DNA from 3 places in the Streptomyces sp. NPDC015242 genome. Region 2 is predicted to be linked to each of the others. Evidence: riboswitches for the same ligand, from Rfam matches in the RefSeq annotation. Region 2 holds a riboswitch; each other region holds the start of a gene.

The links. A riboswitch is a leader RNA that binds a small molecule or an ion and turns the genes downstream of it on or off. The one in region 2 is predicted to bind thiamine pyrophosphate.
Region 1: it holds a riboswitch for thiamine pyrophosphate, as region 2 does, so the genes downstream of both, thiC (phosphomethylpyrimidine synthase ThiC) here and thiO (glycine oxidase ThiO) in region 2, are expected to answer to the same signal.
Region 3: it holds a riboswitch for thiamine pyrophosphate, as region 2 does, so the genes downstream of both, ACF07N_RS05865 (thiamine ABC transporter substrate binding subunit) here and thiO (glycine oxidase ThiO) in region 2, are expected to answer to the same signal.

Annotation. Positions count from the first base shown of each region.
Region 1 covers NZ_JBIBUF010000004.1:194,563-199,901, forward strand. The annotation lists gene thiC (phosphomethylpyrimidine synthase ThiC) at 10-1,794, opposite strand; TPP riboswitch at 1,787-1,976, opposite strand; gene ACF07N_RS15515 (YibE/F family protein) at 2,758-3,957, shown strand; gene ACF07N_RS15520 (SsgA family sporulation/cell division regulator) at 4,051-4,485, opposite strand; gene ACF07N_RS15525 (IclR family transcriptional regulator) at 4,585-5,310, opposite strand.
Region 2 covers NZ_JBIBUF010000009.1:18,053-23,391, reverse strand. The annotation lists gene ACF07N_RS28175 (Rv2175c family DNA-binding protein) at 1-359, opposite strand, end outside; gene ACF07N_RS28170 (NAD(P)/FAD-dependent oxidoreductase) at 437-1,678, opposite strand; TPP riboswitch at 1,872-1,983, shown strand; gene thiO (glycine oxidase ThiO) at 1,981-3,150, shown strand; gene thiS (sulfur carrier protein ThiS) at 3,147-3,347, shown strand; gene ACF07N_RS28155 (thiazole synthase) at 3,350-4,147, shown strand; gene pknB (Stk1 family PASTA domain-containing Ser/Thr kinase) at 4,233-5,339, shown strand, end outside.
Region 3 covers NZ_JBIBUF010000002.1:94,476-99,814, forward strand. The annotation lists gene ACF07N_RS05860 (ABC transporter permease) at 1-1,460, opposite strand, end outside; gene ACF07N_RS05865 (thiamine ABC transporter substrate binding subunit) at 1,436-2,473, opposite strand; TPP riboswitch at 2,598-2,702, opposite strand; gene rlmN (23S rRNA (adenine(2503)-C(2))-methyltransferase RlmN) at 2,727-3,833, opposite strand; gene ACF07N_RS05875 (SRPBCC family protein) at 3,890-4,339, opposite strand; gene ACF07N_RS05880 (phosphatidate cytidylyltransferase) at 4,464-5,339, opposite strand, start outside.

The sequences.
Region 1 (5,339 bases), on a different contig from region 2:
CGGCTCCGACTAATCAGCCAGCGGCAGATAAACCCGGTTCCCGCTCGCCGCGAACTCCTTCGACTTCTGCGCCATGCCCTCCTCGATCTCGGCCCGGCTGCCGCCGTGCTCGCGGCGGATGTCCTGGGAGATCTTCATGCTGCAGAACTTCGGGCCGCACATCGAGCAGAAGTGGGCCGTCTTGGCGGGCTCCGCCGGCAGGGTCTCGTCGTGGAACTCCCGCGCCGTGTCCGGGTCGAGGGCCAGGTTGAACTGGTCCTCCCACCGGAACTCGAAGCGGGCGTCGGACAGCGCGTCGTCCCACTCCTGCGCGCCCGGGTGTCCCTTGGCCAGGTCGGCCGCGTGCGCGGCGATCTTGTAGGTGATGACGCCGGTCTTGACGTCGTCGCGGTTCGGCAGGCCCAGGTGCTCCTTGGGCGTGACGTAGCACAGCATCGCCGTGCCCCACCAGGCGATCATCGCGGCACCGATGCCGGACGTGATGTGGTCGTACGCCGGGGCGACGTCCGTGGTCAGCGGGCCGAGCGTATAGAACGGAGCTTCATCGCAGATCTCCTGCTGAAGGTCGATGTTCTCCTTGATCTTGTGCATCGGGACATGGCCCGGGCCCTCGATCATGGTCTGTACGCCGAAACGCTTCGCTATCCGGTTGAGTTCCCCGAGCGTCCTCAACTCCGCGAACTGAGCCTCGTCGTTGGCGTCCGCGATCGAGCCGGGGCGCAGGCCGTCGCCCAAGGAGTACGTGACGTCGTACGCGGCGAGGATCTCGCAGAGCTCCTCGAAGTTCTCGTAGAGGAACGACTCCTTGTGGTGGGCGAGGCACCACGCGGCCATGATCGAGCCGCCGCGGGAGACGATGCCGGTCTTGCGGTTCGCCGTCAGCGGTACGTACGCCAGGCGCACGCCTGCGTGGACCGTCATGTAGTCCACGCCCTGCTCGGCCTGTTCGATGACCGTGTCCTTGTAGATCTCCCAGGTCAGTTCCTCGGCCCGGCCGTCGACCTTCTCCAGGGCCTGGTAGAGCGGCACGGTCCCGATGGGGACGGGGGAGTTGCGCAGCACCCACTCGCGCGTGGTGTGGATGTTGCGGCCGGTGGACAGGTCCATGACCGTGTCGGCGCCCCAGCGGGTCGCCCAGGTCATCTTCTCGACCTCCTCCTCGATGGAGGACGTCACGGCCGAGTTGCCGATGTTGGCGTTGACCTTCACCAGGAACCGCTTGCCGATGATCATCGGCTCGATCTCGGGGTGGTTGACGTTGGCCGGGAGCACCGCCCGGCCCGCCGCGATCTCGTCGCGCACGACTTCGGGCGCCACGTTCTCCCGGATGGCCACGTACTCCATCTCGGGCGTGATCTCGCCGCGCCGGGCGTACGCGAGCTGGGTGACGGCCTTGCCGTCCCGGCTGCGGCGCGGCTGGCGCGGCCGTCCGGGGAAGACGGCGTCGAGGTTGCGCAGACCCCCGCGGGGCGAGGTGTGCTTGATGCCGTCGTCCTCGGGGCGGACGGGGCGGCCCGCGTACTCCTCGGTGTCGCCGCGGGCGATGATCCAGTTCTCGCGCAGCGGCGGCAGGCCCCTGCGGACGTCGGTCTCGACGAGCGGATCGGTGTACGGGCCTGATGTGTCGTACAGCGTGACGGACTGCCCGTTGGTGAGATGCACCTGACGGACCGGCACGCGCAGGTCGGGGCGGGTGCCCTCGACGTACGCCTTGTGCCAGCCGATGGACTTCCCGGCCTCCTCGGACTGTCCGTCCTGAACGGAGGCAGGCGTGCGTGCGTCCTTGTTGGTCATGAGACCTACTCCCTACGCCGGCATTACCCGGTAACAGGTTCGGCGGTCGACGCAGCGGCTTCCGTCTGCCGACGTTCCGTGTGAAACATCACTCGACATCGGTGATGTTTCATGTGAAACATCGCTGGGACGGAGGTCAGCGCCCTCTCAGCCCGGTGCTCCGAGCTCCCGCGTGTACAAAAAGGTGCCTCCACGCTAGCGGCAATCTTGGCGCGGTGAACAGAGGGCCCCCGTCGTTCTTGCGATGATCGGGCGGTGACCACGACACAGCGCCCCCCGTACCCCCCGCCCGAACCGCCCCGCGGATCCGGCGCCGGACACGGCGACGGCCCTGGTGGCGGCAGAGAGACCACCGCCGGAGCCGGGAACGGTCCTGCCCGGGGGCAGGACCGTGGGTACGGACCCGGTGCGAGTGCGCGCGCGGGTGCGGGCGGTGGCGAGCCCGGCCCTCAGCAGGCGCCCGGCCCTTCGGCCGGCTACGGAGCCGGTACGGGCGGCGGCTACGCCCCGCGTCCGGGTGACGGGTTCCGTGAGGGATACGGACCGGGTGCAAGCGGCGGCTACGCACCGGGTGAGGACGGTCGCCGGAACCCCGCCTCCCGCGGTGGCGGATACGGCTCCGAGGGCGGACACCGGGCGGCAGGCGAGTACGGCCCCGGAGGCGAGTACGGCTCCCGTGGCGAGTACGGCCCCGGAGGCGGATACGGTTCCGGCTCCCCCGGCCAGGGCGCCGGACCCGGAGGCGGCGGTCAGGGCCCCAGCGGTCACGGCCCCGGCTCCGGAGGGGGCGGTCAGGGCCCCGGAGGAGGTGCCGGGAACGACTCCGGTGGAGGGGACGGCCACGGGCACGGCCACGGGTCCGCTCCCGGCGGTGGACACGGCCACTCACACAGTCACGGTCCGGCCACGCCCGTCTCGGCGCATCTGCGCAAGGTCATCGCGGCGGTCCTGATCCCGTTCGGCGTGGCGGTACTGGTCGGTCTGGCCGTGCTGTGGCCGGGCGGCGCCCCGGCGCACGAGCGCACCGGCGTCGGTTTCGACCGGCAGACCCAGCAGGCGACGGTCACCGAGGTCGTGGAGGTCAGCTGCAAGGAGGCGGGCGCCTCGGGCGTCCCGCCGACCGGTGACACGTCCACCGCCGAAGGCTCCTCCGCGGTGCAGCAGGAGAACGGCACCTGTAAGCGGGCGACGATCCGGGTCGACAGCGGCAAGGACAAGGGCCGCACGTTCACCGAGATCGTCCAGCCCGACCAGTCCCGCCAGTTGCACGAGGGCCAGGAGGTCGTGGTCGCCTACGAGCCGTCCGCGCCCAGGGACCTGCAGTACTCCGTCACGGACGTGAACCGGCGGATGCCCCTGGCGCTGCTCGCCGGCATCTTCGCGGTCGCCGTCGTGGTCGTCGGGCGGCTGAAGGGTGTCATGGCGCTGGTCTCACTGGCCATCAGCTTCCTGGTGCTGAACTTCTTCATCCTGCCCGCGATCCTGCAGGGTTCGAACCCGCTGGTCGTGGCGGTGGTCGGCGCCAGCGCCATCATGCTCATCGCCCTGTACCTGTGTCACGGTCTGTCCGCCCGGACATCCGTGGCGGTGCTCGGCACCCTGGTGTCGCTGCTGCTGATCGGCGTCCTCGGTTCGGTGTTCATCGACTGGGCCGCGCTCACCGGCAACACCGACGACAACACCGGTCTCATCCACGGGCTCTACCCGACGATCGACATGAGCGGTCTGCTGCTCGCCGGCATCATCATCGGCTCACTCGGTGTCCTCGACGACGTGACGGTCACCCAGACCTCGGCGGTCTGGGAGCTGCACGAGGCCAACCCGTCGATGGGCTGGCGCGGTCTGTACCGGGCGGGCATCCGGATCGGCCGCGACCACATCGCCTCGGTCGTCAACACGCTCGTCCTCGCCTACGCGGGTGCCGCGCTGCCGTTGCTGCTGCTGTTCTCGATCGCGCAGAGCGGTGTGGGGACGGTCGCCAACAGCGAACTGGTCGCCGAGGAGATCGTGCGCACGCTGGTCGGTTCGATCGGTCTGGTCGCCTCGGTGCCCGTCACCACGGCGCTGGCCGCGCTGGTGGTGTCGGCGGACCGGCCGGGAGCGGAACCCTCCGCGGAACCCGCCGCCGCGCGCGGGGGGCGGGGACGGCGCCGCAAGCGCTGATCCGCAGGGCGTGGGGGGCGTACGGAGAAGCGTTCCTGCAGAGCGCGGCGGGGTCCGGTGAAGCGTTACGCCACCGTCCCGCCGGCCGAGGTCTCATCCGGCGCCCTGCTCCGCCAGGATGCGGTCGAGGGCCTCGTCGAGGTGGGCGTCGAAGTCGGCGAGCGAACCCTCCTGGCCCAGGGGGACCAGCTTGTCCGTGCGGTCGAGGAAGGCGACCAGCGGTGCCGTCGAGGACCGGAAGAGAGCCTGGTCGCTGCCCACCTGAAGGCGGATCAGCACCTCGCCCAGGGAGTCCGGTTCGACCGGGGTGACGCGCACGTCGCCCTCCCCGCACGGCCGTCCCACGCCGTCGATCAGCAACTCCCGTCCGAAAGCCCAGGTCACCGGGGCGTCACCGGGCAAGTGAAAGGTCAGCCGCACGGCGTAGGGATCGCTGGTCTCATAACGCAGCTCCACCGGAATGCGGAAGGAGAGCTCCTCGGAGACGAGGAAACTCATCATGACCTCTGCTTGTACGGACTCGTGCATCGCTAACCCCGTCATTCGCCGTCGACTGGCCGGGTACGAACCTCTGACATCTGGAGGAATCTTGCTGAACGTACACAGCAGATCACAAGGAGTGAGTTTTCACATACTGATAGAGAGCGCCAACGACCCCAGCAGACGCCCGATCTCGTTCTGCAACTGCCGGGCCGCGGGCAGCAGGCGGTCCGACTGGTGTGCGGGCAGCGAGATGGCCACCGTCGCGGCGGTGGTGCCCAGGGTCAGCGGAATCGCCGCGCACACCGCGCCCAGCACGTACTCCTGACGCTCGATCACCGGTTCCATCCGGCGGATCCGCTCCAGCCGTCTGAGCAGGCTGTGGTCGTCGCGGACCGTGTACGGGGTGAGGGGCTGCACCGGGTAGCGGTCGAGGTGGTCGCGGCGGGCCTCCTCGTCCAGCTGGGACAGCAGGCACTGCCCGATGGCGTGCGCGTGCCCGGTCTCCCGGAAGTCCGCCCATTCCTCGACCGCCGGGGTGCCGGGGGTGTCGGAGACGCACATGACCTCGATCTCGCCCTCGCGGTAGACCGCGTAGTACACGGGCACACCGAGCGCGTCCCGCCAGCGGGCGAGGGCGTCCACGACCGTGCTGCGACGTTTCTGCCGTGCTCCGCTGCTGCTGAGCCGCTCGACCGCGGCACCGAGGAAGAACAGGCCCTTGTCCCGGTGCAGATAGCCCTCGTGCACGAGCGTGCGCAGCAGGTGGTACGTCGTGGGCAGCGCGAGTCCGGTCTCGCGCGCCAGTTGCTTGGCGGGAGCGCCGTACTCGTGCCGGGCGACGGTCTCCAGCAGGCGCATGGCGCGCTGCACGGATCCGATGAGGGTCGCCGGCGGCGGAG
Region 2 (5,339 bases):
GCGAGCGCCTGGGCGCGGCGCTTCACCTCCGTGCCGCGATTCTCGCGGAGGGCCTGCGCCGGGGTGCCGGGCAGGGAGGGGTCGGGGGTGAACAGCCACTCCAGCATCTCTTCGACCGTGAAGCCGTCGTCCCGCAGGAGCGTCAGGGTCCCGGACAGGCCCTTGACGACCTTGTCCCCGTCGATGAAGTCCGCGGGGACGTGCAGCGCGCGGTTCTCACCGCGGCGCACGGCGATGAGCTGGCCCTCCTTGACCAGCTGCCGCACGCGCGTCACCTCGACGCCGAACTGTTCGGCGATGTCGGGGAGGGTGAGCCAGGCTGGGACGAGAGCATCGATCTTTGCGTCAATCTCGGTCACGGAACCAGCCTGCCATCCGCCACCGACAGTCGGAAGTCGGCCCGGTCCACCCGGGCGGCCGCACCGGCTCGCGGGCCCTACGCCACGGCCGCCTTCATCGGCCGTGCCGGGTCCGCCAGCAGCACCGGGTTCATCGGCGCGCCCGACTCGATCAGCCGGCGGCCCTGCGCCAGATCCCGGGGCCGGCCCACCGCCAGCAGCGCGACCATCCGCCCGCCGCGCAGCCAGCACACCGTCCAGGCCGGGCCGGACGGGTCGCCGCGCCACAGGGTGGTGTCGGCGTCCGCGTGGTGACCGGCGTACTGCACGAACCGCCCGAACTGCTCGGACCAGAAGTACGGGACGGGATCGTAGACGGCCGATGTCTCACCCGTGGCGCGGCCGACGATGTTCGCGGCGACCGTGCGGGGTCCCTGGAGCGCGTTGTCCCAGTGGTGCACCAGCAGGCGCTCGCCGTACCGCCCCGAGGGGAAGGAGGCGCAGTCGCCGACGGCGTACACGTCCGGCCGGGAGGTGCGCAGGTGCTCGTCGGCCAGGACCTCGCCGTGGTCGCCGAGCCGGATCCCGGAACCGGCCAGCCAGGACGTCGCCGGGCGCGCGCCGATGCCGACCACGACCGCGCCCGCGGGCAGCCGCGTACCGTCCCGGAGCACCACCGCTCCGGGCTCGACGCGCTCCACGCGCGCGTGTGTGCGCAGTTCCACGCCCGCGTCGGCGTACCAGCCGGTCATCGGGGCGGCGACCTCGGCGGGCAGCGCTCCGGCCAGCGGCCGTTCCGCGGCCTCCACGACCGTGACCGCGCAGCCCGCCTCACGCGCGGCGGTGGCGAACTCCGCGCCGATCCAGCCCGCGCCGACGACCACGATGTCGTGCTGGCGGGCGAGCACCGGCCGCAGCCGCTCGGCGTCGTCCAGGGTGCGCAGCAGGTGCACGCCGGGCACGCCCTCCGTGCCGGGCAGCCGGACCGGTTCGGCGCCGGTGGCCAGGACCAGGACGTCGTAGGGCACGGGCCCGTCCTCGGTGTCCAGTTCGTGCTCGGCGGGGCGCACGCCCATCACCTCGCAGCCGAGCCGCAGTTCGATACCGAGGGCCTCGAAGTCGACGTCGAAGGCGGAGCCCTCGGACTTGCCGAGCAGGACGGCCTTGGACAGCGGCGGCCGGTCGTAGGGCTGGTGGGGCTCGGCGCCGATCAGCAGCACCGTGCCGGGAAAGCCCCGCTCGCGCAGCGCGACCGCGGTCTGCACACCGGCCATCCCCGCGCCCGCCACGACCACGCGCGCCGGCCCGGACGACCCTGGTTCCTGCGTCTGCTCGCTCACCTGATCACCATAGTCAACTGACATTCCGTCAGTCAGTGCCCCTGCGCCGTGACCTGCTCCACAGCGCCCGTCCCGCCGCCCGGGTCCGTCCTTGCGCATACCCGGAAACGGGCCGTGTACGACGCCGCCGCGGCCGGTTGCGCACGGAGGCTCCCTTACCGCCCCCCGCGGCGTCCGGCTAGGGTGGTCCGCGCAGAGCACTCGCGGGAGCCCGGACGCACCGGGCTGAGAGGGAGGCTGGCGGCCTCCGACCGTACGAACCTGATCCGGGTCATGCCGGCGAAGGGAGGGGCTGGACGCCCATGTCGCGCACGCGAACCTCAGACGTCCTCGTCATCGGGGGCGGGATCATCGGGCTGGTCACGGCCTGGCGTGCCGCGCAGCGCGGTCTCGCCACGGCGGTGGTGGACCCCGAGCCGGGCGGCGGGGCCGCGCAGGTGGCGGCCGGCATGCTGGCCGCCGTCACGGAGCTGCACTACGGCGAGCAGACCCTGCTCGGCCTGAACCTGGCCTCCGCCCGGCGCTACCCGGACTTCGCGGCCGAGCTCACCGAGCTGACCGGCCACGACCTCGGCTACCGCCGCTGCGGCACCCTCGCCGTCGCCCTGGACGCCGACGACCGGGCCCATCTGCGCGAGCTGCACGCCCTGCAGGAGCAGTCGGGGCTGGACTCCCAGTGGCTGTCGGGGCGTGAGTGCCGGCGTCTGGAGCCGATGCTCGCGCCGGGCGTGCGCGGGGGCCTGCGCGTGGACGGCGATCACCAGATCGACCCCCGGCGGCTGGCCGGGGCGCTGGTCGCCGCCTGTGAACAGGCCGGTGTGGTCTTCCACCGGGTGTGGGCCGAGCGGCTCACCGTGACCGGTGAGCGGGCCACGGGCGCCGTCACGGCCGACGGGACCGGGCTGGGCGCCGGGCAGGTGGTGCTGGCCGGGGGCAGTCTGAGCGGACGCCTGGCCGGGATCCCGCAGGAGGTCCTGCCGCCCGTACGGCCCGTGAAGGGGCAGGTCCTGCGGCTGACCATGCCGCGGCGGCACGGGCCGTTCCTCAGCCGGACCGTGCGCGCGGTGGTGCGCGGCAGCCATGTCTACCTGGTGCCGCGCGAGAGCGGCGAGCTGGTCGTCGGGGCGACCAGCGAGGAACTGGGCTGGGACACCACCGTCACCGCGGGCGGCGTCTACGAACTGCTGCGCGACGCCCACGAGCTGGTCCCGGGCATCACCGAGCTGCCGCTCACCGAGACCCGCGCCGGGCTGCGCCCCGGCTCCCCCGACAACGCGCCCCTGCTCGGCCCGGCCGGCCTGGACGGCCTGCTGCTGGCCACCGGGCACCACCGCAACGGCGTCCTGCTCACTCCGGTGACCGGCGACGCCCTGGCGCACGCCCTGACCACGGGTGAACTCCCCGAGGAGGCCCGCCCCTTCACCCCCCGGCGCTTCAGTACCGCCACCGCACTCACGGAGCAGCCCGCATGAACATCTCCGTCAACGGCGAGCCCCGGGACGTCCGGCCCGGCACGGCTCTCGACACCGTCGTGAAGTCGCTCACCGCATCGCCCTCGGGAGTGGCCGCCGCCCTCAACGAGACCGTCGTCCCGCGCGCCCAGTGGCCGTCCACGCCCCTCGCCGAGGGAGACCGCGTGGAAGTCCTGACCGCCGTCCAAGGAGGCTGACCATGGCCGACGACCCGTTCGTCCTCGGGGACCTGTCCCTCACCTCCCGTCTGATCATGGGCACGGGCGGAGCGCCCAGCCTCGACGTCCTGGAGCGGTCGCTGGTGGCGTCCGGGACGGAGCTGACGACGGTCGCGATGCGCCGCGTGAACCCCTCGGTGCACGGCTCGGTGCTGTCCGTCCTCGACCGGCTCGGCATCCGGGTGCTGCCCAACACCGCGGGCTGCTTCACCGCCGGCGAGGCCGTCCTCACGGCCCGCCTCGCGCGCGAGGCCCTCGGCACCGACCTGATCAAGCTGGAGGTCATCGCCGACGAGCGCACGCTGCTGCCGGACCCGATCGAGCTGCTGGAGGCGGCCGAGACGCTGGTCGACGACGGCTTCACGGTGCTGCCGTACACCAACGACGACCCCGTGCTGGCCCGCAGGCTGGAGGACGTGGGCTGCGCGGCGGTCATGCCGCTCGGCTCGCCCATCGGCTCCGGGCTCGGCATCCGCAACCCGCACAACTTCCGGCTGATCGTCGAGCAGGCGCGCGTGCCGGTGATCCTGGACGCGGGGGCGGGGACGGCCTCGGACGCGGCCCTGGCGATGGAGCTGGGGTGCGCGGGTGTGATGCTCGCCTCGGCGGTGACGCGGGCGCAGGAGCCGGTGCTGATGGCCGACGCCATGCGGCATGCCGTGGAGGCGGGGCGGCTGGCCCACCGCGCGGGCCGGATCCCGCGGCGGCATTTCGCGGAGGCGTCGTCGCCGGCGGAGGGCATGGCCGCGCTGGATCCGGAGCGTCCCGCCTTCGGATAGGGGACACGTCACAGGACGGCTGCAGTCCCGCCCCGAATCCGCCGGGCGGGCGGGGCTGTCGGTCGTGGCTCGTAGACTCCCCTGCGTGGACACGACCCTTCAGGACCCCTTGGTCGGGCAGGTGCTCGACGGCCGGTACCGCGTCGACGCGCGGATCGCGGTCGGCGGGATGGCCACGGTCTACCGGGCCGTGGACACCCGCCTCGACCGGGTTCTCGCGCTCAAGGTGATGCACCCCTCCCTCGCGGTCGACGTCTCGTTCGTCGAGCGGTTCATCCGCGAGGCGAAGTCGGTCGCCCGGCTGGCTCACCCGAACGTCGTGCAGGTGTTCGACCAGGGCACCGACGGTTCGTACGTCTACCTGGCCATGGAGTACGTCGCGGGCTGCACCCTGCGGGACGTGCTGCGCGAGCGCGGGGCGCTCCAGCCGCGGGCCGCCCTGGACATCGTGGAGCCGGTGCTGGCCGCCCTGGGCGCCGCGCACCGCGCCGGGTTCGTGCACCGCGACATGAAGCCCGAGAACGTCCTGATCGGCGACGACGGCCGGGTCAAGGTCGCCGACTTCGGCCTGGTCCGCGCGGTGGACACCGTGACCAACACCACCGGCACGGTGCTCGGCACGGTCTCCTACCTCGCGCCCGAGCAGATAGAGAACGGCACGGCCGATCCGCGCGTCGACGTCTACGCGTGCGGCGTGATGCTCTACGAGATGCTGACCGGCGACAAGCCGCACGACGGGGACTCCCCGGCCGTGATCCTCTACAAGCACCTGCACGAGGACGTGCCGCCGCCCTCGGCCGCGGTCCCCGGCCTGGCCTACGAGCTGGACGAGATGGTCGCGTCGGCGACCGCCCGCACGCCGGAGATCCGCCCCTACGACGCGGTGGCCCTGCTCGCCCTGGTCCGGGACGGACGCGGCCGGCTGAGCGAGGAGCAGCTGGACGCGGTGCCGCCGCAGGCGCTCGCGCCGGACCACGACAACTCCGACGACCGCACGAGCGTGATCCCGCGCGCCCTGACCACACCGCGCCCGCTGCCGGTGACCGAGGACGAGCCGCCCGGGGCGGAGCTCCACCGCACCAGCCGTCTCGCCTCCCCGCCGCCGCCTCCGCCCCGGCGCCGCTCGGTCCCCCGGCGCGGCCCGGCGGCGATCGTGGTGGCCGTGCTGCTGGTGCTCGGCCTCGGCACGGGC
Region 3 (5,339 bases), on a different contig from region 2:
ACCGCGAAGGCGAACCCGGCCGCGATCAGCAGCGCCCGCCGCACCAGCGGCAGGTCCACCTCCCGCCACACCCGCCAGGGCGAGGCCCCGAGCACCGCGGCCGCCTCCCGCAGCCGGGTGTCCACGGCCCGCAGCACGGGCAGCATGGTCCGCACCACGAACGGCACCCCGACCAGCGCCTGCGCGAGCGGCACCAGGATCCACGAGGAGCGCAGATCCAGCGGCGGCTCGTCGAGGGCGATCAGGAAGCCGAACCCGACGGTCACCGCCGACACCCCGAGCGGCAGCATCAGCAGCGCGTCGAAGCCGCGCACGAACCGCCCGGCGTCCCGCCGGGTCAGCGCGACGGCGGCCAGCCCGCCGATCACCACGGCGATGAGCGTGGCGGCGACCGCGTACGACAGGGAGTTGCCGATCGCCTCGATCGGCGGGACCAGGAACACTCCCCCGTCCTCCCGGGTCAGCGCCCGGTAGTAGCCGAGGCCGGGCGCGTCCAGGGACCGCTGCACCAGCACGGCGAGCGGCAGCAGGAGCAGGACGGCGACGGTGGCGAGGACCCCGCCCAGCAGCGCCCACTGCCCGGCGCCGCGCGGCCGGCGCGCGGTCACGGACGGGTCCACCAGCCGCAGCGCGGTCTCGCGCCGCCGTACGGTCCAGGCGTGCAGGGCGAGGATCGCGCCCACCGCGCCGAACTGGATCAGCGTCAGCACGGCCGCCGTGGACAGGTCGAAGATCTCGGAGGTCTGCCGGTAGATCTCCACCTCCAAGGTGGAGAAGGTGGGCCCGCCGAGGATCTGGACGACCCCGAAGGAGGTGAAGGTGAACAGGAAAACCATGAGCGCGGCGGCCGCCACGGCCGGGGCGAGGGCCGGCAGGGTGACCTGCCGCCAGGCTCGCGCACGGGACGCGCCGAGCATCCGCGCGGCCTCTTCCTGCCGCGGGTCCAGCTGCGCCCAGAGCCCGCCGACGGTCCGCACGACGACCGCGTAGTTGAAGAAGACGTGGGCGAGCAGGATCGCCCACACGGTGGTGTCCAGCCGTACGCCCCACAGCTCGTCGAGCAGCCCCCCGCGCCCGACCAGCGCCAGGAACGCCGTGCCGACGACGACCGTGGGCAGCACGAACGGCACGGTGACGACCGCCCGCAGCACCTGCTTGCCGGGGAACTCCAGGCGCGCGAAGACGTACGCGCCGGGGAGCGCGAGCAGCAGGGTGAGCGCGGTGGAGACGAGCGCCTGCCAGGTGGTGAACCACAGGACGTGCCGCACGTCGGACTGTGCGAGCACCTCCGCGATCCGCCCGGGGTGCCACACCCCGTCGGCCTTCAGACCGCGCGCGACGATCGCGGCGACGGGGTAGGCGAAGAAGACCGCGAAGAACGCGACGGGCACGGCCAGCAGACCGAGCCGCGCCGCCGCGCCCCGCGTGCGGCCGGTCACTTGAGGACGAGCGAGGTCCACGACTTGACCCACTGGTCACGGCGGTCGGCGATCTTCGCCGGGTCCATGGTCTCCGGGGCCTTCGCCTGCGGCCCGTACTTCCCGAACTCCGGCGGCACCTGGGCATCCTCCGTCACCGGGTAGACGAACATGTTGAGCGGCATGTCCTCCTGGAACCGCTTGCCGACCAGGAAGTCGAGCAGGGCCTTGCCGCCCTCGGCGTTGCGGGCGTTGCTCAGCAGACCGGCGTACTCGACCTGCCGGAAGCAGGTGCCCTCGGCCACCCCGGTCGGGGCGGTGCCAGGCCTGGGGTCGGCGAAGAGGACCTCGGCGGGCGGCGAGGAGGCGTACGACACGACGAGCGGCCGGTCGCCCTTGGCCTTCCTGCCGCCGGCGGAGCCGGAGAACTCCTCGTTGTAGGCCTGCTCCCAACCGTCGACGACCTTCACGCCGTTGGCCTTGAGCTTCAGCCAGTAGCCCTCCCAGCCGTCGTCCCCGTACCGTGCGACGGTGCCGAGCAGGAAGCCGAGGCCGGGCGAGGACGCGGAGGCGTTCTCGGTGACCAGCAGGTTCTTGTACGCGGGCTTGGCCAGGTCGTCGAAGCTGCGCGGCGGTTCCAGGTCGCGGTCGGCGAAGTACTTCTTGTCGTAGTTGACGCAGATGTCGCCGGTGTCGACGGGCGTGACACGGTGCCGCTCCGGATCGGCCCGGTACTCGGCCTTGATCCGCTCCGAGCCCTTCGCCCGGTACGGCTGGAACAGGCCGTTGTCGAGGGCGCGGGACAGCAGGGTGTTGTCGACGCCGAAGAAGACGTCGCCCTGCGGGTTGTCCTTGGTCAGGATGGCCTTGTTCACGGCCTGCCCGGCGTCGCCGTCCTCGAGGACGCGGACCTTGTAGCCGGACTGCTTCTCGAACGCCGCGATCACGTCCTTGGACGCGGCCCACGAGTCGTGGCTGACGAGCGTCACGGTCTTGGAGTCGCCGGAGGCCTCGTCGCCGCCGGACGAGCCGCACGCGGCGAGCGTGCCGGCCATGCCGAGTCCGACGACCGTCGCCGTCAGCCGCTTGATGGTGTGGATCACTGGATTCCTCCTGGAGTGACCAGGAGAAGACGCGGCCCCGCCCGGGACGTCCGAGGTCCCGGGCAGGGCGCAACAGCTCGAGTGATGACCGATCTCCCTACCCAGAATGACCTGGGCCAGGTTCGGAGGGTCTGCGGCCGTGCCGCACTCTCAGCGCTGTGGCGCTCCCCTGTCGGAATATGAAGGTGTGGGTACGGCGATCAGACTACCGTTCGGTGGCCGCGAGCTGACCACACGCCCCGTCGATCTCCTGACCACGGGTGTCCCGGATCGTCACCGGCACACCGTGCGCGGCGATGGCCTCCACGAACGCCTTCTCGTCCTCCGGCCGCGAGGCCGTCCACTTCGACCCCGGCGTCGGGTTGAGCGGGATGAGGTTGACGTGCACGGGACGGCCCTTGAGCATCCGGCCGAGCCGGTCGCCGCGCCAGGCCTGGTCGTTGATGTCCCGGATGAGGGCGTACTCGATGGACAGCCGGCGCCCGGACTTGGCGCTGTACTCGAAGCCGGCGTCCAGCACCTCGCGCACCTTCCAGCGCGTGTTCACCGGCACGAGGGTGTCGCGCAGCTCGTCGTCCGGGGCGTGCAGCGAGATGGCGAGGCGGCACTTGAAGCCCTCGTCGGCGAACCGGTGGATGGCCGGGACGAGCCCGACCGTCGAGACGGTGATGCCGCGCTGCGAGAGCCCCAGCCCGTCGGGCTCGGGGTCGGTGAGCCGCCGGATGGACCCGATGACCCGGTTGTAGTTGGCGAGCGGCTCGCCCATGCCCATGAAGACGATGTTGCTGAGCCGCGCGGGACCGCCGGGCACCTCGCCGTCCCTGAGGGCGCGCATCCCGTCCACGATCTGGTGCACGATCTCGGCGGTGGACAGGTTCCGGTCGAGACCCGCCTGCCCCGTCGCGCAGAACGGGCAGTTCATCCCGCATCCGGCCTGCGAGCTGATGCACATGGTCACCCGGTCCGGGTAGCGCATCAGCACGGACTCGACGAGCGTCCCGTCGAACAGCCGCCACAGGGTCTTGCGCGTGGTGCCCTGGTCGGTCGACAGGTGCCGCACGACGGTCATCAGCTCGGGCAGCAGCGCTTCCCGCAGCCGCTCGCGGGACCCGGCCGGGATGTCGGTCCACTGCTCCGGATCGTGCGCGTACCGCGCGAAGTAGTGCTGCGAGAGCTGCTTGGCGCGAAACGGCTTCTCCCCGGCAGCAGCGACGGCCTCCTTGCGCTCGGCAGGAGTGAGATCGGCGAGATGCCGCGGCGGCTTCTTGGCTCCGCGCGGGGCTACGAAAGTGAGTTCTCCGGGCTTAGGCATGGCTGTACCAGTGTCGCAGATCAAATCGGGTGACCCGCGGCATCGGGCGCCCCGGCCTATCCGCCCGCGTGCTCCAGCCGCTCCTTCAGCAGCCGCTCATTGCGCGGCAGCTCCTTGCGGACCTGGGGACGGACGACGAGCGGGACCAGGGCCTTTCCGACGCCGTGGCCCTCGAAGTCGACGGCGATCGTGACGTGGGAGCGGCGGCCCTCGTCGAACGGCTCGACCTCGCCGTGCACCCGGGCGCGGACCGGGCCGTCGACCCCGCGCATGCCCCAGCTGTGCGGCGGGTCGTACTCGGTGACCTCCATGGTCATCGGCATGACACGACGGCCGACGTGCCGGGTGACGCGGACCCGGGTGCCGACGCCGACGGGCCCTTCGTCGAGGCGCTCCGCGGACACGGCGCTCAGCTGCCACTCCGGCATCTTCTCGGTGTTCGTGACGTAGTCGTAGACGTCCTCGGGACGGCAGTCGACGTCGACGGTTTCCTTGATGGCGGACACGATGGCCTCCTCGGGGAGGGATATCTGCATCGTCCCACCCGGGGCCCTCGGCGGCACCCGCGGAAACGGCGGCGAGCCCCCGCCCGGGACCGGGCAGGAGCTCGCCTCACGTGTACCGGTCGGCTCAGCCGGAGCCGACGAAGAGGACCAGCAGCAGCCAGACGACCGGAGCCGTCGGCAGCAGCGAGTCGAGCCGGTCCATGATGCCGCCGTGCCCCGGCAGCAGCGTGCCCATGTCCTTGATGCCGAGGTCCCGCTTGATCATGGACTCGCCGAGGTCGCCGAGCGTGGCGCTGACCGCGACCGCGAGGCCCAGGACCAGGCCCTGCCACCAGGCGCCGTCGTCGATGAGGAACTGCATGCACAGCGCGCCCACGGCCATGGCGAAGGAGACCGCCCCGAGCAGGCCCTCACGGGTCTTGCCGGGGCTGATGCGCGGCGCGAGCTTCGTCCGGCCGAAGCGCCAGCCGACGGCGTAGGCGCCGGTGTCGCTGACGACGGTGAGCAGCAGGAAGGTGAGCACCCGCTGCGGGCCGTCGTCCGCGGTCAGCATCATCGCGACGAACGTCGCCAGGAACGGCACGTAGAACGCCGCGAAGACGCCGGCCGTGACGTCCCTGAGGTAGTTCTCAGGCGGTTCCGTCATGCGCCAGACGAGGACGGCCAGCGCCGTGAGCGCCATCGCGACCCACGCGCCCTCGGCGCCCCGGACGTACCCGGCGACGACCATCGCGGCACCGCCGAGCGCGAGCGGCACGAGCGGTGCCCGGATGCCCTTGCGTTCGTCGAGCCGCTTGGTCAGCTCCCACAGGCCCACCACCACGGCGACCGCGACGACCCCGACGAACACGGCCTTGACGATGAACAGCGAGGCGACGATCACCGCGCCGAGCCCGACGCCGACCCCTATCGCGGCACTGAGGTCGCGACCCGCGCTCTTCTTCGGCTTGGGTGCCGGCTGCGAGGCGTCGGGCATGGGCTCCGGGTTCGTCTCGTTCCG